Regions from separate parts of the Streptomyces sp. NPDC006450 genome, predicted to be linked through region 1. Evidence: riboswitches for the same ligand, from Rfam matches in the RefSeq annotation. Region 1 holds a riboswitch; each other region holds the start of a gene.

What was found. Region 1 has a riboswitch for cyclic di-AMP ahead of ABZY57_RS18295 (transglycosylase family protein). Riboswitches for the same ligand answer to the same signal wherever they lie in the genome.
Region 2: linked by a shared signal. The riboswitch ahead of ABZY57_RS18215 (LysM peptidoglycan-binding domain-containing M23 family metallopeptidase) and the one ahead of ABZY57_RS18295 (transglycosylase family protein) in region 1 are both predicted to bind cyclic di-AMP.
Region 3: linked by a shared signal. The riboswitch ahead of ABZY57_RS18755 (M23 family metallopeptidase) and the one ahead of ABZY57_RS18295 (transglycosylase family protein) in region 1 are both predicted to bind cyclic di-AMP.

The regions. Positions count from the first base shown of each region.
Region 1 is NZ_JBEXPT010000055.1:7,448-16,437, forward strand. It holds gene ABZY57_RS18280 (recombinase family protein) at 1-127, shown strand, start outside; partial or broken gene ABZY57_RS18285 (cytochrome P450) at 112-255, shown strand; gene ABZY57_RS18290 (transglycosylase family protein) at 399-1,484, shown strand; cyclic di-AMP (ydaO/yuaA leader) riboswitch at 1,761-1,933, shown strand; gene ABZY57_RS18295 (transglycosylase family protein) at 1,936-2,631, shown strand; gene eno (phosphopyruvate hydratase) at 2,954-4,240, shown strand; gene ABZY57_RS18305 (septum formation initiator family protein) at 4,341-4,829, shown strand; gene ABZY57_RS18310 (DUF501 domain-containing protein) at 4,870-5,445, shown strand; gene ABZY57_RS18315 (Ppx/GppA phosphatase family protein) at 5,442-6,383, shown strand; gene ABZY57_RS18320 (NAD(P)/FAD-dependent oxidoreductase) at 6,933-8,315, shown strand; gene ABZY57_RS18325 (cyclopropane-fatty-acyl-phospholipid synthase family protein) at 8,513-8,990, shown strand, end outside.
Region 2 is NZ_JBEXPT010000054.1:24,815-35,064, forward strand. It holds gene ABZY57_RS18185 (polyprenyl synthetase family protein) at 1-519, shown strand, start outside; gene shc (squalene--hopene cyclase) at 645-2,702, shown strand; gene ABZY57_RS18195 (1-hydroxy-2-methyl-2-butenyl 4-diphosphate reductase) at 2,702-3,367, shown strand; gene hpnH (adenosyl-hopene transferase HpnH) at 3,373-4,404, shown strand; gene ABZY57_RS18205 (aspartate aminotransferase family protein) at 4,401-5,783, shown strand; gene ABZY57_RS18210 (tyrosine-protein phosphatase) at 5,856-6,620, opposite strand; cyclic di-AMP (ydaO/yuaA leader) riboswitch at 6,993-7,188, shown strand; gene ABZY57_RS18215 (LysM peptidoglycan-binding domain-containing M23 family metallopeptidase) at 7,193-8,203, shown strand; gene ABZY57_RS18220 (winged helix DNA-binding domain-containing protein) at 8,270-9,424, shown strand; gene ABZY57_RS18225 (SGNH/GDSL hydrolase family protein) at 9,534-10,250, shown strand, end outside.
Region 3 is NZ_JBEXPT010000057.1:28,318-38,567, forward strand. It holds gene ABZY57_RS18735 (restriction endonuclease) at 1-1,270, opposite strand, end outside; gene ABZY57_RS18740 (DNA topoisomerase IV subunit A) at 1,387-3,843, opposite strand; gene ABZY57_RS18745 (pitrilysin family protein) at 4,103-5,482, shown strand; gene ABZY57_RS18750 (pitrilysin family protein) at 5,503-6,870, shown strand; cyclic di-AMP (ydaO/yuaA leader) riboswitch at 7,111-7,270, shown strand; gene ABZY57_RS18755 (M23 family metallopeptidase) at 7,283-8,077, shown strand; gene ABZY57_RS18760 (GntR family transcriptional regulator) at 8,277-8,942, shown strand; gene ABZY57_RS18765 (HPr family phosphocarrier protein) at 9,262-9,543, opposite strand; partial or broken gene ABZY57_RS18770 (GNAT family N-acetyltransferase) at 9,728-10,250, shown strand, end outside.

The sequences.
Region 1 (8,990 bases):
GGTGGCGTGGCTGAACGAGCGGCGTGCGGGAACGCCCGTGTACGTCCGGCCCACCATCCCGCTGTTGCGCGTGACGGTGCGCGGCGCCGAGACCGTGGGACCGCCTTCCGGCTCGCGACCCTGCTGACGCGCCTGCCCGACCTGGAACTGGCCGTGCCTCCCGAGGAACTGCGCTGGCGCGGCGGGCTCATCATGCGGGGCCTGCGGACGCTTCCGGTCCGCTTCACGGCCGAATCAAAACCCCAAAACACCTGAAACCACCCTGACCGGAGGTCAGTTCACCGCCCCAACTTGTGACTGGCGTTCGAAGGCCGCTAGGTTCTGCCGTTACCCCGCCGTTATGCGAAAGGTGCAGCCTCATGCGTTCCGGGAACGGCCGCCACAGACGCCCCCGACAAGTGCCCGCACTTGTCGTCACCGCCGGAGTCACCGGCACAGCACTCGCCCTGCCCCTGCTCGCCGCCACCGGAGCGAGCGCCGCGGAGACCTCCACATGGGACAGGGTCGCCGAGTGCGAGAGCGGTGGCACGTGGAGTGCCAACTTCGGCGGTGGAGCCTACGGCGGACTGCAGTTCAGTCAGGAGCAGTGGAAGAGCGCCGGCGGGCTCGACTTCGCCGAGCGCGCCGACCTCGCCAGCCGCTCCCAGCAGATCGCCGTGGCCGAACGGGTCCTGGCTTCCCAGGGCCCCCAGGCGTGGCCGCTGTGCGGGGTGCAGGCCGGCCTGACGCAGGACGCGCCCGCCGCCGCGGTGGACCCGGGCCTGCCCAGCGGTTCCGGATCCGTCGCCCCCGCCCCGTCCCGCCCGGACGACTCCGTGCCCGGCACCGGATCGGGCAAGCGGTCCACGGACTTCGGCGCCCCGACGCAGCAGGGCCCGAGCTCGTCGGCCTCGGTGCTGCCCGACTATCCGATCGGCGTGCCGGGCGAACTGCCCGTCATGCCGGAGCCGGACCTCCAGACACCGCCTCCCGGCCTCCCGGGCGACCCGACGCCTCCGACGAGCCCGGCGGACCCCACGACTCCCACGCCGCCGTCCGCGGTCCCGACGCTGCCGGACGACCCCACCCTGCCGGTGGACCCGACGGCTCCGGTGACCCCGTCCGACCCGGGGAACCCGGCGAACCCGACGAACCCGGGCAATTCGGCGAACCCGGCAGATCCCCTCAACCCGGTTGATCCCACGGCCCCGACGACTCCGGCCGCACCCGGCGGATCCGCCTCCCCGGCCGCTCCGGCGACCCCCGGTGCGACCGAGGGCGGCGGCAAGCACCGCGGCCAGGCCGCCGTCGAGACGCCCGTCGCGTCTGACGCCGCGTCGGACCCGACGTACACCGTGAAGGAGGGCGACAGCCTGATCACGATCGCGGACGCTACCGGAGTAAAGGGCGGCTGGAAGGGCCTCTACGAGGCCAACGAGCAGGTCATCGGCGGGGACGCGGACCTGATCAAGCCCGGCCAGAATCTGGATCTAACGCACGAATAGGGACACTTGAGGCGCCCGGAACCAGCTGATTGTCCGTTTTCTGTAAGTGAGACATGTGTCTCTTCAGGTCAACTGGCGTGTCCGGCCCGACGGGTTCCGCAAACCCCGCCCTCACCTGCGCAAACACCCTTCCGGGGAGTGCAAGTAGGGGCGGGTTCCCCCCGATGTCGCTCGTTGAACATCGGGGGGAGACCTGTCTACCTTCTGAATCGCTCGCCACCGCGGGCTCCTTCGACCGCATCGCCGAATCCTGCCGGCGGACGGAGGGAACACTCGTCGCGTCAAGCGCCGAAGGCAGGAGCGGGGGAACCAAGGTAGGCGCCGGTAGCGGCCGTTGAGAGACGGTCACATCAGCCGGCTAGGGGTTAAGCCAAGCGCTAGGTCGCTCGGCCGGGCACTCACTCGCCCGAACCCGACAGCTCACCTCGTAGGCGTCGGTGAGGAGAACTCCATGCTGCTTTCGGGCAAGGGCAAGCACCGTCGCGGCTCCAAGGCCGTCCGCATCGTCACGCTCGCCGGCGTCGCCGGTGTCGCCGTCGCGGCTCCGCTGATGGCCGCGGGCACCGCTTCGGCCGCGACCGCTTCCGAGTGGGACCGCGTCGCCTCGTGCGAGTCCGGCGGCAACTGGTCCATCAACACGGGCAACGGCTACTACGGCGGCCTGCAGTTCTCGTCCTCCACGTGGGCCGCGTACGGCGGCAAGACGTACGCCGCGCAGGCCAACCAGGCCTCCAAGTCGCAGCAGATAGCCATCGCCGAGAAGGTCCTCAAGGGCCAGGGCAAGGGCGCCTGGCCGCACTGCGGCGTGGGCCTGTCGAACTCCTCCTACACCGGCGGCTCGGCGCAGACTCCCGCCAAGCCGAAGACGCAGCCGAAGCCCGCGCAGAAGCAGGAGAAGAAGGCCGAGTCGAAGAAGGAGACCAAGCGCGCCGAGGCTCCGACCACCCGCTCCGAGCGCCCGGCCGCGAAGCCCGAGGCCCCCAAGACGGGCAACGGCTCCTACGAGGTCAAGTCCGGCGACACGCTGGGTGCGATCGCCGACGCGAACAGCGTGTCCGGTGGCTGGGAGAAGCTCTACGAGCTCAACAAGGACATCGTCACGGACGCCGACCTGATCTTCCCGGGCCAGAAGCTGAAGCTCAGCTGAAACCTGTGAGGTCGGGCGCGGCCGCTTTCGCGACGCGCAGTAGTTCCACGCAGTAGCTCCACCACGTCATCCCACCGCCCGGCGCGCAACCCCCTTCGCGCCGGGCGGTGCTGTGTGCGGGTGCGTCCGGCCTGACGGAGCCTCCGAAATGGCCGCCGAGCAAGAGCCCTATGTCCTGTAAGAGGGGCATTCAGGCCCTTTTTCGTCCCAGGACCCGGGCGGTCGGGCGGTCGAGTGCCCCGAGGCGGTTAGGCTCTAGGCGGCAAGGCCATCCCACGGCCTGACATGCCACCGCACACCCAGCGTCACATCCCAGAAGGAGATGCTCGTGCCGTCCATCGACGTCGTCGTAGCCCGGGAAATCCTGGACTCCCGAGGCAACCCCACGGTCGAGGTCGAGGTGGGCCTCGACGATGGCAGCACCGGCCGTGCTGCAGTCCCGTCCGGCGCCTCCACCGGAGCGTTCGAAGCCGTTGAGCTCCGTGACGGTGACCCCAACCGTTACATGGGCAAGGGCGTAGAGAAGGCCGTCCTCGCCGTCATCGAGCAGATCGGCCCGGAGCTCGTCGGCTACGACGCCACCGAGCAGCGCCTGATCGACCAGGCGATGATCGACCTGGACGCCACCGAGAACAAGGGCTCCCTCGGAGCCAACGCCATCCTCGGTGTCTCCCTCGCCGTCGCGCACGCCGCGTCCGAGGCCTCGGACCTGCCGCTCTTCCGCTACCTCGGCGGCCCGAACGCGCACCTGCTGCCCGTTCCGATGATGAACATCCTGAACGGTGGGTCGCACGCCGACTCCAACGTCGACATCCAGGAGTTCATGATCGCCCCGATCGGCGCGGAGTCCTTCTCCGAGGCCCTCCGCTGGGGTGCCGAGGTCTACCACACCCTCAAGAAGGTCCTGCACACCAAGGGCCTCTCCACCGGTCTGGGCGACGAGGGCGGCTTCGCGCCGAACCTGGAGTCCAACCGCGCCGCGCTCGACCTCATCGTCGAGGCCATTAAGCAGGCCGGCTACGTCCCGGGCACCCAGATCGCGCTCGCGCTCGACGTCGCCGCGTCCGAGTTCTACAAGGACGGCAACTACGAGTTCGAGGGCAAGTCCCGCTCGGCCGCCGAGATGACCGACTACTACGCCGAGCTCGTCGAGGCGTACCCGCTCGTCTCCATCGAGGACCCGCTGTTCGAGGACGACTGGTCGGGCTGGAAGACCCTCACCGACCGCCTGGGCTCCAAGGTCCAGATCGTCGGCGACGACCTCTTCGTCACCAACCCCGAGCGTCTCGCCCGCGGCATCGAAGAGGGCTCGGCGAACGCCCTGCTCGTCAAGGTGAACCAGATCGGTTCGCTGACCGAGACCCTGGACGCCGTCGAGATGGCCCAGCGCAACGGTTTCAAGTGCATGATGTCGCACCGCTCCGGTGAGACCGAGGACGTCACCATCGCCGACCTCGCCGTCGCCGTGAACTGCGGCCAGATCAAGACCGGCGCCCCGGCCCGCTCGGACCGCGTCGCCAAGTACAACCAGCTGCTGCGCATCGAGGAGATCCTCGACGACGCCGCGGTGTACGCGGGCCGCAGCGCGTTCCCGCGCTTCAAGGGCTGATCAGTCCCTTTCGGGCGCAAGCCTCCCTACGTCCCCGCACTCGGTCCCGTACCGTGTGCGGGGACGTAGTGCGTCGTGCGCATATAGGGGAGGCGGATCAATGGCCGGGAACCGGGACCGGTTCGCCACGTTCTCGACCGCGACCAGGCTCAAGCAGCTGGGCGAGCGGACCGCGGCGCACGTGTACCGCTCGCAGTCCCGCAGGCAGGTCCGCCGCAGCCGGCTCACCGGCCGGGCCGCCCTGCTCGTCCTCGTCCTCTGTACCCTGGTCGTCGCCCTCGCGTATCCGATGCGCCAGTACGTGTCCCAGCGCTCGGAGATCGCGAAGCAGCAGAAGGACGCCGTCGCCGCACGGGACCGACTGGAACGGCTGCGCGACGAGAAGGCCCGCTGGCAGGACAACGCGTACGCCGAGCAGCAGGCGCGCAAGCACCTGCACTTCGTCCGGCCGGGGGAGATCAGCTACATCATGACCGACCCCGGTGCCGGCGGCGCAGAGCAGCGCCGCAGCGGACAGGCCGCCACCGACCGGCCCTGGTACTCCAACGTCTGGGACGGCGTCGACAAGGCCGACCGCCCGGGCGACTGAGTCCCACCCATCCACGAGAACGAAAAGACTTCCTCCAGGCATGCAGACGCCCCCGCCCCAGACCGACCGGACCGAGCCGACCGCCGCCGACATCGAGGCGTTCGAGCAGCAGCTCGGCCGCCCTCCGCGCGGGCTGCGCGCCATCGCGCACCGCTGCCCCTGCGGGCAGCCGGACGTGGTGGAGACCGCACCGCGACTCCCCGACGGCACCCCCTTCCCGACGCTGTACTACCTGACCTGCCCGCGCGCAGCCGGTGCGATCGGCACGCTGGAGGCCAACGGCGTGATGAAGGAGATGCAGGCCCGCCTCGCCGTGGACCCCGAACTGGCCGACGCCTACCGGGCCGCGCACGAGGACTACATCACCCGCCGCGACGCCATCGAGGTGCTCCAGGGCTTCCCGAGCGCCGGCGGCATGCCGGACCGGGTCAAGTGCCTGCACGTGCTGGTCGGCCACTCCCTGGCCGCGGGCCCGGGCGTGAACCCGTTCGGCGACGAGGCCCTGGCGATGCTGCCCGAGTGGTGGGCCAAGGGCGCCTGCGTCACCCCGTGCGGGGAGAAGAAGGCCGAAGAGAACACGGCCGTGGAGGCCGGAGCGACGGAGGCGGGCGCGTGAGCCGGGTCGCGGCCGTCGACTGCGGTACGAACTCCATCCGGCTCCTCGTCGCGGACCTCGACCGCGCCACCGGCGAGCTGATCGAGCTGGACCGCCGGATGATCGTCGTCCGGCTCGGCCAGGGCGTCGACAAGACGGGCCGGCTGGCCCCGGAGGCCCTGGAGCGCACCTTCGCGGCCTGCCGCGAGTACGCGGCGGTCATCAAGGAACTCGGCGCCGAGCGGGTGCGGTTCGTGGCGACCTCGGCCTCCCGGGACGCGGAGAACCGGGACGAGTTCGTCCGCGGGGTCCTGGACATCCTGGGCGTCGAGCCCGAGGTGATCAGCGGCGACCAGGAGGCCGAGTTCTCCTTCACCGGCGCCACCGGTGAGCTGACCGGCCACACCGGCCTGGAGCGGCCCTTCCTCGTGGTGGACATCGGCGGCGGCTCCACGGAGTTCGTGGTCGGCACCGAGCACGTCCGGGCGGCCCGCTCCGTCGACGTGGGCTGTGTCCGGATGACCGAGCGCCACCTGACGGTGGACGGGGTCGTCACCGACCCGCCGACCGCGGAGCAGGTGGCCGCGATACGGGCCGACATCGAGGCGGCGCTGGACCTGGCCGCCGAGACCGTCCCGCTGGCCGAGGCGCGCACCCTGGTGGGTCTGGCCGGCTCGGTGACCACGGTCGCCGCGATCGCGCTGGGCCTGGAGGCGTACGACTCGGCGCGGATCCACCACTCCCGGATCCCGTACGAGACGGTCCGTGAGGTCAGCGAGCGGATGCTGACGCTGACGCACGCCGAGCGCGCGGCCATCCCGGTGATGCACCCGGGACGGGTCGACGTGATCGGCGCGGGCGCCCTGGTCCTGCTGGCGATCATGGAGCGGGTCGGCGCCTCGGAGGTCCTGGTCTCGGAGCACGACATCCTCGACGGAATCGCCTGGTCCATCGCCTGACGACCGACTCGAACGCACGCCACGGTGCCCCCGGCGCATCCCGCCGGGGGCACCGTCGCGTCCGACCGGTCCCCCGTCCGTCCGGGCCGGCACCCGTCAGACCGGTCGCCCGCCCGTAGCTGCCGTCGTGCCGCGGTCGTGCGTGCGAGCGATGCCCGACAGGGGTTCCGGAGGGCCGTCCGGGGGCCTTAGGTCCCGTCGTCCACATGAACTTCGTGAAGTTCTTCACAAGGAAAAGATGCCTGTGAGGGCTCCGGAGGAGCCTTTTGGGCGAGTCCGGGGCCCCTCGGGCCTTCTTTTTGCTCGCGTTCGTGCGATTGGCGGATGCCGGGAGCCTCTGGCAGTAGGTATCCACGAAGGCGGTGGTCTACTCCGCTTGAGGGCTTGGAGGCCAGTTCAGGACTGGTGTTCAACGACTCCCGTTACACCCTGGTTCCCGCTTCGCGCCATGACCTCGGTCACGTGGGCGGCGGAGTGTAGCAGAGGGTCCGGAGGTCCTTGTGAAGGGGCTCACGAGCGTCACCCCTTGGGGTGCTGGATACTCGTTCCATGAGCACCACGGAGCGTCCCAGGATCCTCGTTGTAGGAGGTGGGTACGTAGGCCTGTACGCAGCCAAGCGCATCATGAAGAAGATGCGTTACGGCGAGGCGACCGTCACGGTCGTCGACCCGCGCTCGTACATGACCTACCAGCCCTTCCTCCCTGAAGTGGCCGCAGGCAGCATCTCGCCTCGGCACGTCGTCGTACCGCTGCGACGCGTGCTTCCGAAGGCTGAGGTCCTCACCGGCCGGGTCACGAACATCGACCAGGACCGCAAGGTCGCCGTCGTCACGCCGCTGGTCGGCGAGGCGTACGAGCTGCCCTTCGACTACCTGGTGATCGCGCTCGGCGCCATCTCCCGCACCTTCCCGATCCCCGGCCTCGCCGAACAGGGCATCGGCATGAAGGGCGTGGAAGAGGGCATCGGCCTGCGCAACCACGTACTCGAGCAGCTCGACAAGGCCGAGTCCACGACGGACGAGGACGTCCGCCGCAAGGCCCTCACCTTCGTCTTCGTCGGCGGCGGCTTCGCCGGCGCCGAGACGATCGGCGAGGTCGAGGACATGGCCCGCGACGCCGCGAAGTACTACACCAGCATCAAGCGCGAGGACATGCGCTTCATCCTGGTCGACGCGGCCGACAAGATCCTTCCCGAGGTCGGGCCCAAGCTCGGCACCTGGGGCAAGGAGCACCTCGAGTCGCGCGGCATCGAGATCTACCTGAACACCTCCATGGACTCCTGCGTGGACGGCCACGTGGTGCTGAAGAACGGCCTCGAGGTCGACTCCAACACCCTCGTGTGGACCGCCGGCGTCAAGCCCAACCCGGTGCTGGCCCGCTACGGCCTGCCGCTCGGCCCCCGCGGCCACGTGGACGCCGAGCCGACCCTCCAGGTCAAGGGCACGGACTACATCTGGACCGCCGGCGACAACGCCCAGGTGCCCGACCTCGCCGCCCGCAAGGCCGGCGTGGAGAACGCCTGGTGCCCGCCGAACGCCCAGCACGCGCTGCGCCAGGCCAAGGTCCTCGGCGACAACGTCATCTCCGGGATGCGCGGCTTCCCGCAGAAGGAGTACGCGCACTCCAACAAGGGCGCGGTGGCGGGCCTCGGCCTCCACAAGGGCGTGGCGATGATCGTCATGGGCGGGATGAAGATCAAGCTCAAGGGCCGGCTCGCCTGGTACATGCACCGTGGCTACCACGGCATGGCCATGCCGACCTGGAACCGCAAGATCCGCGTCTTCGCCGACTGGACCCTCGGCATGTTCCTCAAGCGCGAGGTCGTCTCCCTCGGCGCCCTGGAGACCCCCCGCGAGGAGTTCTACGAGGCCGCCAAGCCGGCTCCGGCCGCCGTCACCCCGGCCCCGGCCCAGAAGGCCAAGGCCTCCTGACCCCGTAGGACCAGCAGGACCAGCAGGACCAGCAGGACAGCAGGACCGGCAGGACCAGTACGACCCAGCGTGACCCGAAGGGGCCGCCCGCCATCCGTGGTGCGGGCGGCCCCTTCGGCATATCCGGGACCGGATCCGGGTATGCCGTGCGGTCGGAACTCAATCGGAGCTTGTCGAAGCTTGTCGAAGGGGCTTGCATGAACGACGCCGCGCCGCGGCTGGCCGCTTTAGCCGAAACCCTGCTGGGAGACCCTCTCCCCGTCCGCATCCGGGCCTGGGACGGCAGCGAGGCCGGCCCGCTCGGCGGACCCGTCCTGGTCCTGAACAACCGGCGCGCCCTGCGCCGGATCCTGTGGAAGCCGGGCGAGCTCGGCCTGGCCCGCGCCTGGGTCGCCGGGGACCTCACCGCCGACGGGGACCTGTTCGAGCTGCTGGACCGCGTCGGCGGGCTGCTCTGGGAGCGGGACCGCGACCCCGTGCCGGCGGCCGCCGAGCACAGGGGGCCCGCCGCCCTGCTGCGCGATCCGCGCGCCCGGGCCGCCGTACGGAGCCTCGTGGGCCTGGCACGGCCGTGGACCAAGCCGGCTCCGCCGCCCGAGGAGGCACCCCGCCGCGGCGGGGCCCGGCACACCAAGGTCAGCGACCGGCGGGCCGTCAGCCACCACTACGACGTGG
Region 2 (10,250 bases), on a different contig from region 1:
GTCGAAGAGTGCCTGGAGATGGAGGGCAACAAGACCGGCGCCCTGCTCGCCTGCGCGGTCTCCATCGGCGCCGTGCTCGGCGGCGCGGACGACCGTACGGCGGACAAGCTGGAGGAGTACGGCTACCACCTCGGCCTCGCCTTCCAGGCCGTCGACGACCTCCTCGGCATCTGGGGCGACCCGGACTCCACCGGCAAGCAGACCTGGAGCGACCTGCGCCAGCGCAAGAAGTCGCTGCCCGTCGTGGCCGCCCTCGCCGCCGGCGGACCGGCCTGCGAGGAACTCGCCGAGCTGCTCGCCGCCGACGCGAAGAGCAACGACTTCGAGAACTTCTCCGAGGAGGAGTTCGCGGCCCGCGCCGCGCTCATCGAGGCGGCGGGAGGGCGCCGGTGGACCGCCGACGAGGCGCGCCGCCAGTACGAGATCGCCATCAGGGCCCTCGACGAGGTGGACATGGACCAGCGCGTGCGCGACCAGCTCGTGGCGCTCGCCGACTTCGTCGTCGTGCGCAAGAGGTGATCGCCACCCGTACGCGCATATGAATCGCGAGTCGCCGGCCGGTACTGCCTGCCAGTAGTACCGGTCGACGGCGGCCCCCAGTAAAGCGGATGACAGCAGAGGACACTGCACGCAAAGGGGAAGCCATGACTGCGACGACCGACGGCGGCGCCCATGCCTGCGGCGCCGACCCGAACGACATCGGGGCCGCCGGGCCGCCGGGCCCGGCCCCGGGGGTCTGCCCGGACCCCGGCCCCACCCTGCCGGCCGGGGTCCGCGAGGCCATCGAGCGGGCGGTCCGGGACCTGCTCGACCGGCAGGACGAGACCGGCTGGTGGAAGGGCGACCTGGAGACCAACGTCACCATGGACGCCGAGGACTTGCTGCTGCGCCAGTTCCTCGGGATCAGGGACGAGCCCACCACCCGGGCCGCGGCCCTGTTCATCCGCGGAGAGCAGGAGGACGACGGCACCTGGGCCACCTTCCACGGCGGCCCCAGCGACCTCTCCGCCACCATCGAGGCCTACGTGGCCCTGCGCCTCGCCGGGGACGCACCCGATGCCCCGCACATGGCCCGCGCCTCGGCGTGGATCCGGGCCCACGGGGGACTCGCGGGCGCCCGCGTGTTCACCCGCATCTGGCTGGCGCTGTTCGGCTGGTGGAGCTGGGACCACCTGCCCGAACTCCCTCCCGAACTGCTGTTCCTGCCGCCCTGGGTGCCGCTGAACATCTACGACTTCGGCTGCTGGGCCCGGCAGACGATCGTCCCGCTCACCGTCGTCTCCGCCCTGCGACCGATCCGCCCGGCCCCCTTCGCCCTGGACGAGCTGCACACCGACGCGCGGACGCCGTACCCGGTCAAGCACCCTGCCCCGATGGCCAGTTGGGACGGCATCTTCCAGCGGATGGACAAGGCCCTGCACGTGTACCGGCGGTTCGCCCCGCGCCGGCTGCGCAAGGCGGCCATGGCGAGCGCGGGCCGCTGGATCGTGGAGCGGCAGGAGAACGACGGCTGCTGGGGCGGCATCCAGCCGCCCGCCGTGTACTCCGTCATCGCCCTGCACCTGCTCGGTTACGACCTCCAGCACCCGGTGATGCGCGCCGGACTGGAGTCCCTGGACCGCTTCGCCGTCTGGCGCGCGGACGGCGCCCGCATGATCGAAGCCTGCCAGTCCCCGGTCTGGGACACCTGTCTGGCGGCGATCGCGCTGGCCGACGCGGGACTGCGCCCCGACCACCCCGCCCTGGTCAAAGCCGCCGACTGGATGCTCGGCGAGGAGATCGTGCGCAGCGGGGACTGGGCCGTGCGCCGCCCCGGACTGGCCCCGGGCGGCTGGGCGTTCGAGTTCCACAACGACAACTACCCCGACATCGACGACACCGCCGAGGTCGTCCTCGCCCTGCGCCGCATCAGGCATCCCGACCCGGCGCGGGTGGAGGGCGCCATCGCCCGGGGGGTGTCCTGGAACCTCGGCATGCAGTCGAAGAACGGCGCCTGGGGAGCCTTCGACGCCGACAACACCAGCCCCTTCCCGAACAAGCTGCCCTTCTGCGACTTCGGCGAGGTCATCGACCCGCCCTCGGCCGACGTCACCGCGCACGTGGTGGAGATGCTGGCCGTCGAGGGCCGGGCCGGCGACGCGCGCACCCGGCGCGGCATCGCCTGGCTCCTCGCCGAACAGGACCCGAACGGCGGCTGGTTCGGCCGCTGGGGCACCAACTACGTCTACGGCACCGGCTCGGTGGTCCCGGCCCTGACCGCCGCCGGCTTCTCCCCCTCGCACCCCGCGATCCGGCGGGCCGTGGCCTGGCTGGAATCCGTACAGAACGAGGACGGGGGATGGGGCGAGGACCAGCGCTCCTATCAGGACCCGTCCTGGGCGGGGAAGGGCGCCTCCACCGCCTCGCAGACGGCGTGGGCGCTGATGGCCCTGCTGTCGGCCGGGGAGCGCGACGCGCCGTCCGTGGAGCGGGGGATCGGCTACCTCGTCTCCACCCAGCACTCCGACGGCACCTGGGACGAGCCGTACTTCACCGGTACCGGCTTCCCATGGGACTTCTCCATCAACTACCACCTGTACCGCCAGGTCTTCCCGCTCACCGCCCTCGGCCGCTATCTGCACGGAGAACCCTTCGGCCCGGGCGGGCGGTACGCGCATCCCGCCGCCCTCCCGCACACGGTTCCGTCCCCCGGGGAGGCGTGATGTCCGCCGGCCCCGCCGCGGACCTGCCGCCGCTGCTCATCGCCTGCGCGCTGCGCATCGAGCGGACGGCCCTGCGCAGCGGCCGGGAGCGGGACGCGCCCGAGCGGTACGAGGTCCTGCGCACCGGCATGGGCCCGCGCGCGGCCGAGCGCACCGTCGGCCGGAAACTGGCCGAGCCGGAGCAGCACGGCGCCGCCGTGCTCGCCACCGGATTCTGCGCCGGGCTGCTGCCCGGCATGAGCCCCGGCGACCTGATCGTCGCCGAGGAGACCCGGGACCCGCGCGGCACGGTCGCCTGCGCCGGTACCGCCCTGCTCGCCGAGGCACTGGCCCGGGCCGTACCCGGCCGGACCGTCCACCTCGGTGCACTGACCGGATCCGACCACGTCGTCCGGGGCCAGGAGCGCGCCGAACTGCGCGCCGGCGGCGCCATCGGGGTCGACATGGAATCGGCCGCCACCCTCTGGACCGCGACCCGGGGCGGGAGCGCCCCGGAGGGCGCGGACCGTCCGGTTGCGGCCGTCCGGGTGATCGTGGACGCTCCGGAGCATGAGCTCGTCCGTATCGGCACCGTTCGCGGGGGAATATCGGCCTTTCGCGTACTGCGTGCCGTACTGCCCGCGTTTTATGAATGGCACCGTTCTTTGCTGCTCCCCAGGAGGTGAGCCAGATGGCCATGCCACTGCGACAGACCATCAGGGTCGGGACGTACCTGCTCGAACAGAAGCTCCGCAAGCGTGAGAAGTTCCCGCTGATCGTCGAGCTGGAACCGCTCTACGCCTGCAACCTGGCCTGCGAGGGGTGCGGGAAGATCCAGCACCCGGCCGGGGTGCTCAAGCAGCGCATGCCCGTGGCCCAGGCGGTGGGCGCCGTGCTGGAATCGGGCGCGCCGATGGTGTCCATCGCGGGCGGCGAGCCCTTGATGCACCCGCAGATCGACGAGATCGTGCGCCAGTTGGTGGCGAAGCGGAAGTACGTCTTCCTCTGCACCAACGCGATGCTGCTCCGCAAGAAGATCGAGAAGTTCACGCCCTCCCCGTACTTCGCCTTCGCCGTGCACATCGACGGACTGCGCGAGCGCCACGACGAGTCGGTGGCGAAGGAAGGCGTCTTCGACGAGGCGGTCGCGGCCATCAAGGAGGCGAAGCGGCGCGGATTCAGGGTCACCACCAACTCGACCTTCTTCAACACCGACACCCCGCAGACCATCATCGAGGTCCTCAACTACCTCAATGACGATCTCCAGGTGGACGAGATGATGATCTCGCCGGCCTACGCCTACGAAAAGGCCCCTGACCAGGAGCACTTCCTCGGCGTCGAACAGACCCGCGAACTCTTCAAGAAGGCCTTCGCGGGCGGGAACCGGCGGCGCTGGCGGCTCAACCACTCCCCGCTCTTCCTGGACTTCCTGGAAGGCAAAGCCGATTTCCCCTGCACCGCCTGGGCCATTCCGAATTACTCGCTCTTCGGATGGCAGCGCCCCTGCTATCTGATGAGCGACGGGTACGTGCCCACGTACCGGGAACTGATCGAGGAGACCGACTGGAGCAAGTACGGCCGCGGGAAGGACCCGCGCTGCGCGAACTGCATGGCGCACTGCGGGTACGAGCCCACGGCCGTCCTGGCCACCATGGGTTCGCTGAAGGAGTCGCTGCGGGCGGCCCGCGAGACCGTGGGCGGGAACCGGGACAAGTCGGCATGACCGGCTTCGACCTCGCCGCCCTGCTCGCCGAGCGGGGCGGCGAGCGGTACGCACTGCACGCCCGTCACCTCAACCACCAGCTGCCCCGGATGCTCCAGACCATCGGCTTCGACAAGGTCTACGAGCGGGCCGAGGGAGCCCACTTCTGGGATGCCGAGGGCAACGACTACCTCGACATGCTGGCCGGCTTCGGGGTGATGGGCCTGGGGCGCCACCACCCGGTGGTCAGGCAGGCCCTGCACGACGTGCTGGACGCCCAGCTCGCCGACCTGACCCGCTTCGACTGCCAGCCGCTGCCCGGACTGCTGGCCGAGAAGCTGCTCTCCCACAGCCCGCACCTGGACCGGGTCTTCTTCGGCAACAGCGGCACGGAGGCGGTGGAGACCGCCCTGAAGTTCGCCCGGTACGCCACCGGGCGGCCCAGGGTCCTCTACTGCGACCACGCCTTCCACGGGCTCACCACGGGCTCGCTCTCGGTCAACGGCGAGGCCGGCTTCCGCGACGGCTTCGCACCGCTGCTGCCCGACACCAAGATCGCCCTCGGGGACCTGGCCGCGCTGGAGCGGGAGCTGAAGAAGGGGGACGTGGCGGCCTTCGTCGTGGAGCCGATCCAGGGCAAGGGGGTGCTCGCCGCCCCGCCCGGGTTCCTGCTCGCCGCACAGGAGCTGCTGCACCGGCGGGGGGCGCTGCTGATCGCGGACGAGGTGCAGACCGGCCTCGGGCGGACCGGCGACTTCTACGCCTACCAGCATGAGGCCGGAGTCGAACCGGACCTGGTGTGCGTGGCCAAGGCCCTTTCCGGCGGCTACGTGCCCGTCGGCGCGACCCTGGGGAAGGACTGGATCTTCAAGAAGGTCTACTCCTCCATGGACCGGGTGCTCGTCCACTCCGCCAGCTTCGGCTCCAACGCGCAGGCGATGGCGGCCGGACTCGCCGTCCTCTCCGTCATGGAGGACGAGCAGGTGGTGGCGAACGCCCGCGCGATGGGTGACCTGCTGCGCGGGCGGCTCGCCGCGCTCGTGGACACGTACGAACTGCTCCACGAGGTACGGGGACGCGGGCTGATGATCGGCATCGAGTTCGGCCGGCCGTCCTCGCTGGGGCTGCGGAGCCGCTGGAGCATGCTCCAGGCGGCGCGCAAGGGGCTGTTCGCGCAGATGGTCGTGGTACCGCTGCTGCAGAAGCACCGGATCCTCACGCAGGTCTCCGGCGACCACCTGGAAGTGATCAAGCTGATCCCGCCGCTGATCGTGGACGAGGCGGACGTCGACCGTTTCGTCGGCGCCTTCCGCGCGGTCATGGACGAGGCCCACGGCGGCGGCGCGCTGATGTGGGACTTCGGCCGGACCCTGGTGAAGCAGGCCGTCGCCAACCGCTGAGGCGGTCTCCGGGTCTGCCGCCGTGCCGACCGCCCGGTCGGCCCGGCGGGCGACGGCCCGCTTCGTGGGGCGTCAGTCCAGCAGCCGGTCGCGGAGCCTGTCGAGGGTCTCGGGCGCGAGTCCGAGGCCCTCGGCGAGGTAGCGCTCCACGCCGCCCCACTCCTCGTCGATGGCATCGAAGGCCGTGGCCAGATACGGGGCGCGCGCGTCGAAGAGCGGGGCGAGCAGCTCCATCACCTCGGGGGCGCGGGCCTCGGGAGAGTCGCTGCCCCGGCGGACCCGGTAGCGGTTGTGCGGGGCGTTCGACTCCAGGTAGTCCGCGAGGATCGCCTCCCGCTCGACGCCCAGCGCGAGCAGGGTGACGGCGATCGACAGGCCGGCCCGGTCCTTCCCGGCGGCGCAGTGCATGAGGGCCGGGACGCTGTCCTCGGCGAGCGCGTGCACCACCCGGCTGTGCTCGGCGGTGCGGGTCCGGATCATCGTCCGGTACGAACGGGACATCCGCGCGGCGGCCTTGCCCTCGCCCAGGATCTCCCGGAGCTGTGCCAGGTCCCCGTCGCGGACCATCTTCCAGAACTCGCTGCCGTCGGCCGGATCCGACAGCGGAATGTTGACGTTGAGCACCCCGGGCAGCTCCACGTCCGCCCCCTCCAGCGCGTGGTCGGCGCCGTTGCGGAAGTCGAAGACGGTGTGCAGCCCGAGCGACCCGAGGAACTGCGCGTCGCTTTCGGTGGCATGCGCCAGATGTCCGCTTCGAAACAGTCGTCCCGACTTGACCCTTCGATCGTCCGTGGTCGGCAAGCCGCCCACGTCGCGGAAGTTGCGCACTCCGGTCATGACGGGCTCCGGCGGTACCGGATGGCTGTGGGGGCTCTGGGGTATCGGCTGGATCACCGGGCTCCTCCGTGTCGTCGTCGTGGGTGGTGTCCGAATTACGCTACTTGCGGCCAACTTGCCATAGCGAGAGGCGAGATCGGACACGCCCCCGTGAGCCAGATCATACGGTGACGGTGAGTGGCTGATCACGAATGGCGAATTCCCTTGCTGGGGCGGTTGTTGAAGGTGGGGAATGGACGGAGGGTGACCGGAATTCCGGCGGCCCGTCATCTTCAAGATTCTGTTGGGGAATTCATGACTTGTTCCGCCCGGTAGGACTCGATTACGTTCGCGATCGATCCGGACGGACCGCCTAATCCTGCCGCCGACCGGAAACCGCACCCGACTATTCACGCGCGTGGCAGGAGCGGGGGAACCAGGTAAGCCGCTGTTCCCGATCTCCGGTCGAGATCTTTACAACGGGACAGCTCGGGGTGAAGCCGTACGTGTGCTGTTCACCGGCACAGAGGCGGCCGGACATCTCCAGTCCGAACCCGACAGCTCACCTCGCAGGCGTCGGAGAGGAATTCGACATGTCCGGAACGGGTAAGCACCGCCGTCCCAAGTCCCGCTCGATATCCCGCGGGTTCGCCGTCGCGGGCACCGGTGGCGCGGCCCTTGCGCTCCCGCTGCTCGGCGCCACCGGCGCCCACGCCGCGGGTGTCCCGGCCGCCGCACCCGCCGCGGCTCCGGTCCAGGCTCCGCAGGCCGTGGCCGCGCAGGTTCCGTCGGCCCTCCGGGCTGCGCCCGCCGCCGCGCAGGGCGCCCCCACCGTCTACACCGTGGTGCCGGGCGACTACCTCTCCAAGATCGCCGAGCGCCAGCACCTCAGTGGTGGCTGGGAGCAGCTCTACGCGGACAACCGCGAGGCCGTCGGCGTCGACCCGTCGCTGATCCACCCGGGCCTCAAGCTCACGCTCGGCGCGAAGGGTTCGGCTCCGGCCGCGGCGGCCGAGTCCGCGCCGGCCGCTAAGCCGAAGCCGAAGCCGAAGCCGGCCAAGAAGTCCGTTTCCTCTCCTTCCTCCACTTATTCCGGTTCTTCGGATTCTGGCGATTCTGGCGATTCGTCGGATTCCTCCGTCGAAGCCGCGGCGCCCGCCCCCAAGGCTCCCGCCCAGCAGCAGGGCGGCTCCGCTTCGTCCGGCTTCGTCGCCCCCGTCAGCAGCAGCCCGTCCACCGCCTACAAGACCGCCGGCTCCATGTGGTCCAGCGGCTACCACACCGGTGTCGACTTCTCCGCGAGCACCGGCACCACCGTGAGGGCGGTCGGCGCCGGCACCGTGGTCTCCGCCGGCTGGAGCGGCGCGTACGGCAACGAGGTCGTCATCCGGCACGCCGACGGCAAGTACAGCCAGTACGCGCACCTCTCCCAGCTGTCCGTCTCCTCCGGCCAGAGCGTCACCGGCGGCCAGACCATCGGCCTCTCCGGTTCCACGGGCAACTCGACCGGCCCGCACCTGCACTTCGAGATCCGCACCGGGCCCTCGTACGGCTCGGACATCGACCCGCTGGCCTACCTCCGGTCGAAGGGCGTCAGCATCTGAATCCGAGGTGCTGTCGGAGGTGCCGGTTAGGCTGCCCGTTCCGACAGGGGACGGGACGGTCGTGGCATGAAGATCAGCGCAGGGGAGCTCAACCGCTCCACGCTGGCGCGGCAGTTGCTGCTGCGGCGCGAGGCGATGGACGTCGGTGATGCGGTGCGCCGGGTGGTCGCGCTCCAGGCGCAGCACGCGGCCTCGCCGTACCTCGCGCTGTGGAACCGGCTCTCCGGCCTCGACCCGGCAGACCTCGACGCCGCCTTCGCGGGGCGCGAGGTCGTCAAGTCGACGCTGATGCGGCTGACGCTGCACGCCGTGCACGCGGAGGACTACCCGTCCTTCCGGGAGGCCGTGCAGCCCTCCGTGCGGGCCGCCCGGCTCGGGACCCGCTTCACCGACTCCGGGCTGACGGCCGCGGACGCCGACGTCCTCGCGCCGGAGCTGCTGGACTTCGCCGACCGGCCCCGTACGACGGCGGAGTGCGAGGCCTGGCTCGGGCACCGGCTGGGAGCGGCGCCGCGGCCCGGAGCGTGGTGGGGGCTGCGGCAGTACGCGCCGCTGCTGCACGCGCCCACCGCCGCGCCGTGGTCGTTCGGGGAGCGTCCGTCGTACGTCGCGCCCCTGCGCCGGCCGCGCACGGTGCCGGCGGACCCGGAGGCGGCGGAGGAGTCCCTGCGGACGCTGGTCCTGCGCTACCTGGAGGGGTTCGGGCCGGCGACGGTGGCGGACGTGGCGCAGTTCTCCCTGGTCCAGCGGGCCAGGGTGCGCCAGGCGTTGCGGGCGCTGGAGCTCTCCGGGAGGCTCGACCGGCTGGCGGGGCCGGAGGGCGAGGAACTGTTCGACCTCCCGGGCGCACCGCGTCCGCAGGAGGACACGCCGGCGCCGCCCCGGCTCATGGCCATGTGGGACAGCGTGCTCCTGGCGTACGCCGACCGGAGCCGCATCGTTCCGCCGCGGTACCGGAAGCTCGTCGCGCGGATGAACGGCGACACCCTGGCGACCCTGCTGGTCGACGGCAGGGTCGCCGGGGTATGGCGTCCGGCCGGGGCGGGCGGCGGGATCGAGGCGACCGCCTTCCACCCCCTCCCGGAGGCGGTCTGGGAGGCGCTCGCGGGCGAGGCCCGGGCGCTGACGGCCTTCCTGGCCGACCGTGAACCGGAGGTCTACCGGCGGTACGGCCACTGGTGGAGCAAACTACCGAGCGCCGAGACCCGGTTGCTCGTCTGAGCCGTGGGGCCGGGACCGGAGGGGGGTCCCGGTCCCACCTGTCCTATTCCCCGCCCGGGGGGTGGTGAAGATCACGGTCCGTAAGGCCCTGGCTACGGTCGCGTAGGTCATGATCCGCGGTGAAGTATGGGTTCCCGTGGCAGCGACGACGACATCCAAGACCAAGACCATTGGCTCGTACGCGGCGCTCGGGGACAGCTTCACCGAGGGCGTCGGGGACCCGGGACCGGGGGACACCTTCGTCGGCTGGGCGGACCGGCTGGCCGTCCTCCTGGCCGACCGGAACGAGGAGCGACACGAAGAATCCGGGGCGTCCGGCGACTTGGGCCCCTCCGGCGAGTACGCCGGTTCCGGTGGGTTCCGCTACGCGAACCTGGCCGTACGGGGCCGGCTGCTGGACCAGATCGTGGCCGAGCAGGTCCCCCGGGCCAAGGAGCTCGCACCGGACCTGGTGACCTTCTGCGCCGGCGGCAACGACATCATCCGGCCCGGCAGCGATCCCGACGACGTGGCCGAACGGTACGAGGCGGCCGTGCGCGACCTCGCCGGATCCGTCGGCCTGGTCGTGATCACCACCGGTTTCGACACGCGCGACGTGCCGGTCCTCAGGCACATGCGGGGCAAGATCGCGACGTTCAGCGCCCACGTCCGGTCGATCGCCGACCGGTACGAGTGCCCCGTACTCGACCTCTGGTCGCTGAAATCCGTACAGGACCGGCGGGCCTGGGACGCCGACCGGCTGCACCTCTCGCCGGAGGGGCACACCCGGGTCGCCCTGCGTGCCGCCCAGGTTCTCGGCCTCGACACGCCGGCCGACCCGGACCAG
Region 3 (10,250 bases), on a different contig from region 1:
CCGACCGCTGCGTGGTCACCGCCTCCATGCCCATTGCCCGGAAGAGCTCCGCCACCAGGTTCTCGAAGGCGATCGGGTCCATCGCGAAGAGGTCCGGCTCGTCCTCGTCGCGGCCCGCGTGCCCGCCGTGACGGACGACGCCGCCGACCTCGCCGGGCCGACGCTCCGGGCGCACGACGGCGGACTGGTCCGGGCGCGGCGACAACTGCCCGCCGAGCCCCTCCACCAGGCAGTCCACCGCGCTCACCAGCTCCAGCCGCAGCCCGGCCAACGCCGACCGCGCGGCCGTCACCGAGGCGAGTACGAGCTGCGCTTCCCTGCCCGTCACCGGATCGTGGGCGTCCACGAAACCGTTGACGACGACGGAATCCAGTACGCCGAACTCGTCGGCCGCGTACAGGTCGTGCACCACCAGCAGCACGCACTGCGCCAGCAGGTCCCGGTAGATCGCCCGCCGCTGCGTGGCCGGGCGGGCCGTCTCCCTGTCCTGGTCCGTACTCGGCACGTACCGCACCGACTTGGTCTCCGGCACCACCTCGTAGCCCGGCAGTTCCCAGTCCAGCACCAGCTGGCGCCGCGCCGGGTCGTAGGCGGCCGACACCTGTCGCGGCAGATTCTCCGGCCAGCCGGCCGAGGCGTACAGGGCGGCTGAGAAGTACTCCACCGCGGCCTCCGCGTCGCCCGCGCGCAGCGCGACGGCCAGCTCGGTGAGCCCGCCGTTGTGCCCGCGGATCCCGGCGAGCTGCTCCGCCGCCCAGCGGTCGTACTGCTGCCGGTACGCCGCCAGCTGCTGCCGGCGCTGCGCCTCCGCGGCCTGCGCCGCCTGCCAGGCCTGCGTGTACCGGGCGTGCGCCTCCCGCTCCGCCTGCGCCCGCCGGTTCGAGCCCAGCGTCCAGCCGCTGCTCTGCTGCTGGAAGTGGTGCAGCTGCGGCAATGGCACGGGATGTGCCAGGGTCCCGGGATCGAAGGGTTCGAGCTGCTCGGGCCTGACCAGGGAGGCCAGCCGGAACGCCGGGGCCCGGCAGCCCGCGGCCAGAAGTCCCTGCAGGGCCGCGAGCTGGGCATCGAGGTGCTCGGTCGCCCTCCGCGCCTCGGCCTCGCGGTGCTGTTTGTAGGCGGCCTGCTGCTCGCGCTGCCCCCGGGCCACGTCCCGTTCGAACGCCCGCTGCCGTCGCTCGGCCTCACGCTGCTGGATCAGCTGCGTCCGCTGATCCCGGCGCTGGGCCTCCGCCCAGTTCCCGATCAGTCCGCTGCTCGATCGACGGCTCATCAGCTCTGTTCTCCCGCCCCACCCACCAGTGCCAAGAGGGAAAACACTAGTCGCCATTCGGGTGGTACGTCCCTCGGACGTACCACCCGAATGATCGCGTACCGCCTACGGCCCTCCTACAGCGCGGCCCCCGCCAGCGCCGCGACCACGGCCGGGAGCGCCGTGCCCGAGCCGTCACGGCGCGGGTCGACGGCCGGCAGCAGGGCCGGAGTTCCGTTCGCCGCCGCCGCGCGCACCGGGGACGCACCCGCCCAGGCCAGCAGCAGGACGTCCTCGCCCTTCAGGAACCGCTGGCAGCGCACGCCGCCGGTGGCCCGGCCCTTGCGCGGGTACTGGTCGAACGGGGTCAGCTTTCCGGACTGCATCGAGTCGTCCAGCGTCCCGTGCGAGCCCGCCACCGTGAACACCACGGCCTCGCGCGCCGGATCCACCGCCGAGAAGTGGATCACCTTGGCGCCGTCCGCGAGCTTGATACCCGCCATGCCGCCCGCCGGGCGGCCCTGCGGGCGGACCTGGGCCGCCGGGTAGCGCAGCAGCTGGGCGTCGTCGGTGATGAAGACGAGGTCCTCCTCGCCCGTGCGCAGCTCGACCGCTCCGATGATCCGGTCACCGTCCTTGAGGGTGATGACCTCCAGCTCGTCCTTGTTGGCCGGATAGTCCGGCACGACCCGCTTGACGACGCCCTGCTCGGTGCCGAGCGCCAGGCCCTGCCCCGACTCGTCGAGCGAGGTCAGGCAGATGACCTGCTCGTCCACCTCCAGCCCGGAGAGGAACTCCGAGACCGGGGCGCCGCCCGCCAGGTTCGGCGAGGCGTGGGTGTCGGGCAGCTGCGGCAGGTCGATCACCGACAGCCGCAGGAGCCGCCCGTACGAGGTGACCACGCCGATGTCGGCCCGCGCGGTCGCCGCGACCTGCGAGACGATCAGGTCGTGCTTGGCACGGGCGCCGCCCTCCTCCTCGGGAAGCGGCTCCGCGTTGGCCGTACGGGCGAGCAGGCCGGTGGAGGACAGCAGCACCCGGCACGGGGTGTCCTCGACCTCCAGCGGGACCGCCGCGACGGCCGTCCCCGCCGACTCCAGCAGCACCGTACGGCGCTCCGTGCCGAACTTCTTCGAGACCGCGGCCAGTTCCGCTGAGACCAGCTTGCGCAGCTCGCTGTCGGAGTCCAGGATCCCCGTCAGCTCGTCGATCTCGCCGGCCAGCCGGTCGCGCTCGGACTCCAGCTCGATCCGGTCGAAGCGGGTGAGCCGGCGCAGCGGGGTGTCCAGGATGTACTGGGTCTGGATCTCGCTCAGCGAGAAGCGCTCCATCAGGCGCTCCTTGGCCTGAGCGGAGTTGTCGCTGTCCCGGATGATCCGGATGACCTCGTCGATGTCGAGCAGGGCCACCAGCAGGCCCTCGACCAGGTGCAGCCGGTCCTGCCGCTTGCCGCGGCGGAACTCGCTGCGCCGGCGCACGACCTCGAAGCGGTGGTCGAGGTAGACCTCCAGCAGCTCCTTGAGGCCCAGCGTCAGCGGCTGCCCGTCCACCAGCGCGACGTTGTTGATGCCGAAGGTCTCCTCCATCGGCGTCAGCTTGTACAGCTGCTCCAGCACGGCCTCGGGGTGGAAGCCGTTCTTGATCTCGATGACCAGGCGCAGGCCGTGCGAGCGGTCCGTGAGGTCCTTGACGTCCGCGATGCCCTGCAGCTTCTTCGAGCCGACCAGGTCCTTGATCTTCGCGATGACCTTCTCGGGACCGACCGTGAAGGGCAGTTCGGTGACGACCAGCCCCTTGCGGCGCGGGGTCACGTCCTCCAGCGCCACCGTGGCACGGATCTTGAAGGTGCCACGGCCGTTCTCGTAGGCGTCCTTGATGCCCGAGAGGCCCACGATCCGGCCGCCGGTCGGCAGGTCGGGACCCGGGACGAAGCGCATCAGCGCCTCCAGGTCCGCGTCCGGGTAGCGGATCAGGTGGCGGGCGGCCGCGACGACCTCGCCGAGGTTGTGCGGGGCCATGTTGGTGGCCATGCCCACCGCGATCCCGGACGCGCCGTTGACCAGCAGGTTCGGGTACGCCGCGGGCAGGACGACCGGTTCCCGCTCCTGACCGTCGTAGTTCGCGGCGAAGTCGACGGTGTTCTCGTCGATCCCGTCCGTCATCAGTGACGCCGCGTCGGCCATCCTGGACTCGGTGTAACGCATGGCGGCCGGCGGGTCGTCGTTGCCGAGCGAGCCGAAGTTGCCGTGGCCGTCGACCAGCGGGAGCCGCATGGAGAAGGGCTGCGCCATGCGCACGAGGGCGTCGTAGATCGACGCGTCACCGTGCGGGTGCAGCTTGCCCATGACCTCACCGACGACACGCGCGCACTTCACGTAGCCGCGGTCGGGACGCAGGCCCATCTCGTTCATCTGGTAGACGATGCGCCGGTGCACCGGCTTCATGCCGTCGCGTGCGTCGGGCAGGGCGCGGGAGTAGATCACCGAGTACGCGTACTCGAGGAAGGAGCCCTGCATTTCGTCGACGACGTCGATGTCGAGGATCTTCTCCTCGAAATCCTCCGGCGGCGGGGTCTTCGTGCTGCGGCGGGCCATCGCTGCGCGGCTCCTTAACCAAGAATCGGGATGAGCTGAGCTCTCACGGGGTGGGGCGGGTGGTGGGGCTGGGACGGGGCCGGTACGGGGGCGGACCGGTTTCGGACACGGGTGACGCGGACCATTGTGTCCCGAGGCACCGACAACGCCGACTCCGACCCAGGACTGGGCCGGGAACTTCTCCGTGTCCCGACACGCTTGCATACAGTGGCAGGTCTGACAGGAATCTCTGCATCGCGATCGAAGGGACCACATGCCCATGGGTCACACGGCCACCGCTCACGCCGGCTCCGGCGGCCTCACAGCGACCGAGCACCGGCTGGCCAACGGCCTGCGCGTGGTGCTGTCCGAGGACCACCTGACCCCGGTCGCCGCAGTCTGCCTCTGGTACGACGTCGGCTCGCGCCACGAAGTCAAGGGACGTACGGGCCTGGCTCACCTCTTCGAGCACCTGATGTTCCAGGGCTCGAAGAACGTCTCCGGCAACGGCCACTTCGAACTGGTCCAGGGAGCCGGCGGCTCCCTCAACGGCACCACCAGCTTCGAGCGGACCAACTACTTCGAGACGATGCCGACCCACCAGCTGGAGCTCGCGCTGTGGCTGGAGGCGGACCGGATGGGCTCGCTGCTGGCGGCCCTGGACGACGAGTCCATGGAGAACCAGCGCGACGTCGTCAAGAACGAGCGCCGCCAGCGGTACGACAACGTCCCGTACGGCACGGCCTTCGAGAAGCTGACGGCCCTGGCCTACCCGGAGGGCCACCCGTACCACCACACCCCGATCGGTTCCATGGCCGATCTGGACGCCGCGTCCCTGGAGGACGCGCGCGCGTTCTTCCGTACGTACTACGCGCCCAACAACGCGGTGCTCTCGGTCGTCGGCGACATCGACCCCGAGAAGACGCTCGCCTGGGTCGAGAAGTACTTCGGCACCATCCCCGGCCACGACGGCAAGCAGCCGCCGCGCGACGGCTCGCTGCCCGAGATCATGGGGGAGCAGCTGCGCGAGGAGGTCGTCGAGGAGGTTCCGGCCCGCGCGCTGATGGCGGCCTACCGGCTCCCGCACGACGGCACCCGCGAGTGCGACGCCGCCGACGTGGCGCTGACCGTCCTGGGCAGCGGAGAGTCCTCCCGGCTCCACAACCGCCTGGTGCGCCGCGACCAGAGCGCCGTCGCGGCCGGTTTCGGCATGCTGCGCCTCGCCGGCGCGCCCTCGATGGGCTGGCTGGACGTCAAGACCTCCAGCGGGGTCGAGGTCCCCGAGATCGAGGCGGCCGTCGACGAGGAGCTCGCGCGGTTCGCCGCCGAGGGCCCGACGGCCGAGGAGATGGAGCGCGCGCAGGCCCAGCTGGAGCGCGAGTGGCTGGACCGGCTGAGCACGGTGGCCGGCCGCGCCGACGAACTGTGCCGCTTCGCAGTGCTGTTCGGCGACCCGCAGCTCGCCCTGACCGCCGTCCAGCGCGTCCTCGACATCACTGCCGAGGAGGTGCAGGCCGTGGCCGCGGCCCGACTGCGCCCCGACAACCGCGCGGTGCTCGTCTACGAGCCGATCGCGGCCGACGAGACCGACGAGGCCGGCGAGCCCGGCGACAACAGCGCGACCGACGCGAGCGACGAGAACGAAGGGGCGGAGCAGTGAGCGACACCGCAGCCGTCACGATGACCTTCCACCCGCGCCCCGAGGCCGGCGAGCCGCAGCCGTGGGCCTTCCCGGCCCCCGAGCGCGGGGTACTGGCCAACGGCCTGACCCTGCTGCGCTGCCACCGCCCGGGCCAGCAGGTGGTCGCGGTCGAGATCAACCTCGCCGCCCCGCTCGACGCGGAGCCCGAGGGCCTCGACGGCGTGGCCACGATCATGGTCCGGGCCCTGTCCGAGGGCACCGACAAGCACTCCGCCGAGGAGTTCGCCGCCGAGCTGGAGCGCTGCGGCGCCACCCTCGACGCGCACGCCGACCACCCCGGCCTGCGGGTCTCCCTGGAGGTCCCGGCCTCCCGCCTGCACAAGGCGCTGGGCCTGGTCGCCGAGGCCCTGCGCTCGCCGGCCTTCTCCGACGCCGAGGTGGACCGCCTGGTGCGCAACCGGCTCGACGAGATCCCGCACGAGAGCGCCAACCCGCAGCGCCGCGCCGCCAAGCAGCTCTCGAAGGAGCTCTTCCCGGCCTCCCTGCGGATGTCCCGCCCGCGCCAGGGAACCGAGGAGACGGTCGCCCGCATCGACTCCGTGGCCGTACGCGCCTTCTACGAGGCCCACGTGCGCCCCGCGACCGCCACCGCGGTGGTCGTCGGAGACCTGACCGGCATCGACCTGGACGCCGTCCTGGCCGACACCCTGGGCGCGTGGACCGGTGACACCACCGCCCCGCGCCCGGTCCCGCCGATCACCGCCGACGACACGGGCCGCGTGGTCATCGTCGACCGGCCCGGCGCGGTGCAGACGCAGTTGCTGATCGGCCGCATCGGCGCCGACCGGCACGACCGGGTCTGGGCGCCCCAGGTGCTCGGCACGTACTGCCTGGGCGGCACGCTCACCTCCCGGCTGGACAAGGTGCTGCGCGAGGAGAAGGGGTACACCTACGGCGTGCGCGCCTTCGGCCAGGTGCTGCGCTCCACCGCCGACGGCAAGGGCGCCTCGATGCTCGCCATCAGCGGCTCGGTGGACACCCCGAACACCGGCCCGGCCCTGGAAGACCTGTGGACGGTGCTGCGCACCCTCGCGGCGGGCGGCCTGACCGACGCCGAACGGGACGTGGCCGTGCAGAACTTGGTGGGCGTCGCCCCGCTGAAGTTCGAGACGGCGGCCTCCGTCGCGGGCACGCTCGCCGACCAGGTGGAGCAGGAGCTCCCGGACGACTACCAGGCGCAGTTGTACGCGCGGCTCGCCGAAACCGGGACGGTGGAGGCCACTTCGGCGGTCGTGAACGCCTTCCCGGTGGACCGCCTGGTCACGATCCTGGTCGGCGACGCCTCGCAGATCGAGGAGCCGGTGCGGGCCCTCGGGATCGGTGAAGTGAGCGTGGTCACCAACTGACCGTCCGTTGACTGCCGGCGGGTCGACAACTGACCCGCCGCACAACGGGATCCGGTAGGGGACTCCGGCGGCTTGTCCGCTGGAGTCCCTTTTGGGTTTTCTGTCCTCTTTGGTGGTGTGGTTGCTTGTATGTGGTGTGGCGTACGCAACAAAAGGGCGAGTCTGTTTGGCGATTGACTGATGATCCGCCTAGCGTCGGCCGTGCTGTTCGTCAGTTGTCACCGCCGCATCCGCGGCACCGGACAGCAATCGCCGAGTCCCCGTCAGGCGCGAGCCTGGGGAGCCGGGGACCCACATGTGTCCCTGGGGTGAATCGGACCGCCTCGCAAGAGGGGGCCCGTAGGAGACCTTCCTGCTCCGAACCCGTCAGCTAACCCGGTAGGCGAGAGGGAAGGAAAGGATCAAACCCTTCATGGCGTTTGGCAGTCGTGCCGCCGGCAAGCACCGTGGTTCCAGTCGTCTGAGCCGCAGGACCGCCGGTTATGCCGGCATAGCCGCCCTCGCCACCACTGGTGTCGTCGGCTCCCTGGCCGGTCCCGCGTTCGCCGCGGACCAGTCCCCCTCGATCGAGGACACCGGCGCCCTCAACACCATCGTGGTGGCCGACGAGCTCGCCGGTGACGTCGAGGCCCAGGCCCAGTCCCAGCAGCGCGCCGCCGAGGCCGCCGCCGCCAAGGCGCAGGCCGAGGCCGACGCCAGGCAGCGGGCCGCCGAGGCCAAGGCGAAGGCCGAAGCCCAGGCCAAGGCCGAGCGCGAGGCCGCCGAGCGCGCCGCGCGCGAAGAGGAGCGCAAGCGCCTCAACACCTTCGTGTCCCCGATCGACGGCTCCTACGTCAGCACGCAGTACCACGCGGGCGGCGCCATGTGGTCCTCCGGCAGCCACACCGGCATCGACTTCCACGCGGACTCCGGCACCTCTGTGCGCGCGGTCGGCCTGGGCACCGTGGTCGAGGCGGGCTGGGGCGGCGCATACGGCAACAACGTCGTCATCAAGCACGCCGACGGCACGTACACGCAGTACGGCCACCTTTACTCGGTGGGCGTCAGGGTCGGCCAGCAGGTCACCCCGGGCCAGCAGATCGGCCTGTCGGGCAACACGGGCAACTCCAGCGGCGCGCACCTGCACTTCGAGGCCCGCACCGGCGCCGACTACGGCTCGGACATCAACCCGGTCGCGTACCTGCGCTCGCACGGCGTCACCCTCTGACCCACTGCCCCAGCGCACGACTTCCGCGAAGGCCCCGGCTCTCTTCGAGCCGGGGCCTTCGTGCTTCCCGCTTCGTGCTTCTCGCCTCGCGCTCTGAGTTCTGTGAATGTTTCGTATTTCCGGCCGTCCTCGGAAATTATCGTGTGTTGCAATAGAGTCGCAACGCGCACAGTCATACGAAAAAGGCGGAGGTCCGGTCTTGCGTATTCCCGCGCACACGGTATGCACAGCGATCCGCGACGACATCGTCTCCGGAGTGTTCGGGCCCGGCGGCCGGCTGACCGAGGAGGTGCTGGCCCGCCGGTACGGAGTCTCGCGCGTCCCGGTGCGCGAGGCGCTGCGCACGCTGGAGTCCGAGGGGTTCGTGACCACCCGGCGGCACGCGGGCGCCTGTGTGGCCGAGCCGACGGAACAGGAGGCGGCCGATCTCCTGGAGCTGCGGATGCTCCTGGAGCCCCTCGCGGCCGCCCGGGCGGCCCGGCGGCGCAGCGAGGCCCACCTCAAGGTGCTGCGCGGCCTGGTCAGGCTGGGCCAGGAGCGGGCCAGGAGGGGGCAGGGGGAGGATCTGCGCTCCCTGGGCGGCTGGTTCCACGAGACGCTCTCCCAGGCCTCGGGCAGCCCCGGGCTGATCGCCCTGCTCACCCAGATGCGCCACAAGGTGGCCTGGATGTACGTGGTGGAGGCCCCGGTGCGGCCCGTGGAGTCCTGGGCGGAGCACGGCGCGATCGTGGACGCGGTGGCCCGGGGCGACGCCGAGCGGGCCCGGGCGCTGACGGCGGTGCACGTGGACCGGGCGGCGGGGGCGCACCGGATGCGCGTGAGGACTTTGCAACCTGCCGTAAACACGGCGAGCGTTCCGCATTAACAAACGCCGTATACAAAGGTGGGATATCCGGGCCGGGTAATCGACGCCCGTGCCCCGCGTGCCATTCCATCGGAATTCGATCCGCCGGAATCGAGCGTACCGGAATTGCGGTGTGCGCATTTCTGCCGGAGTCGAAGACGGGCGGTCGACGAGGCGACGGGTCGAAGCGTCGGCGGGCCGAGGTACCGAAGAGCCGCCGGGCCGACGGGCCACGGGCCGGCCGGATTCCGCACGGAAAGCAGTGAAGCCGTTGCCCCCGACCTCGGCGGTCGGGGGCAACGGCTTCGCCGTGCAAGTCCTGCGGGTCGAACCCGAAGGGTCAGACGGTCTCGGGGAGCTCCTCGAGCCCCTCGGCGACCAGCTTCGCGAGGCGGTCCAGCGCGACCTCGGCGCCGTCGGCGTCGGACGAGAGGACGATCTCCTCGCCACCCTGGGCGCCCAGGCCCAGAACCGCCAGCATGGAGGCGGCGTTGACGGGGTCGCCGCCCAGCTTCGCGATGGTCACCGGGACGCCGGAAGCGGTCGTCGCGCGGACGAAGATCGAGGCGGGACGAGCGTGCAGGCCCTCGGCCCAGCCGACGTTGACGCGGCGCTCTGCCATGGTGATGCCCTTCAGGTTCTTACGGTTGTCTAGACCAGTCTCTCACGGCGTCCGGAATGGTCGAACCGACCTTCGGCCCGAGTTTCCCGCCAATCGACCTACCCCAGCTTGCCCTGATTCGAGCCAGCTTGCCCGATGCGCCGCGCCCAGGCCAATCGGACCGTTCGAGCCTTAAGGTGACCCCATGACGACCGAGTCCGACCCCTCGTACCCGGATCACTGGGAAGCCGACGTCGTCCTTCGGGACGGCGGAACGGCCCGGATCCGGCCCATCACCACCGATGACGCGGGCCGGCTGGTCAGCTTCTACGAGCAGGTCTCGGACGAGTCCAAGTACTACCGGTTCTTCGCTCCCTACCCCCGGCTCTCCGACCGCGACGTGCACCGCTTCACGCACCACGACTACGTGGACCGGGTCGGCCTGGCCGCGACGATCGGCGGCGAGTTCATCGCCACCGTCCGCTACGACCGGATCGGCGCCGACGGCCGCTCGGCCACCGGGCCCTCCGATGAGGCCGAGGTCGCCTTCCTCGTCCAGGACGCCCACCAGGGACGCGGAGTCGCCTCCGCCCTGCTCGAACACATCGGTGCGGTCGCCCGCGAGCGCGGGATCCGCCGCTTCGCGGCCGAGGTGCTGCCCGCCAACAGCAAGATGATCAAGGTGTTCACCGACGCCGGCTACCAGCAGAAGCGCAGCTTCGAAGACG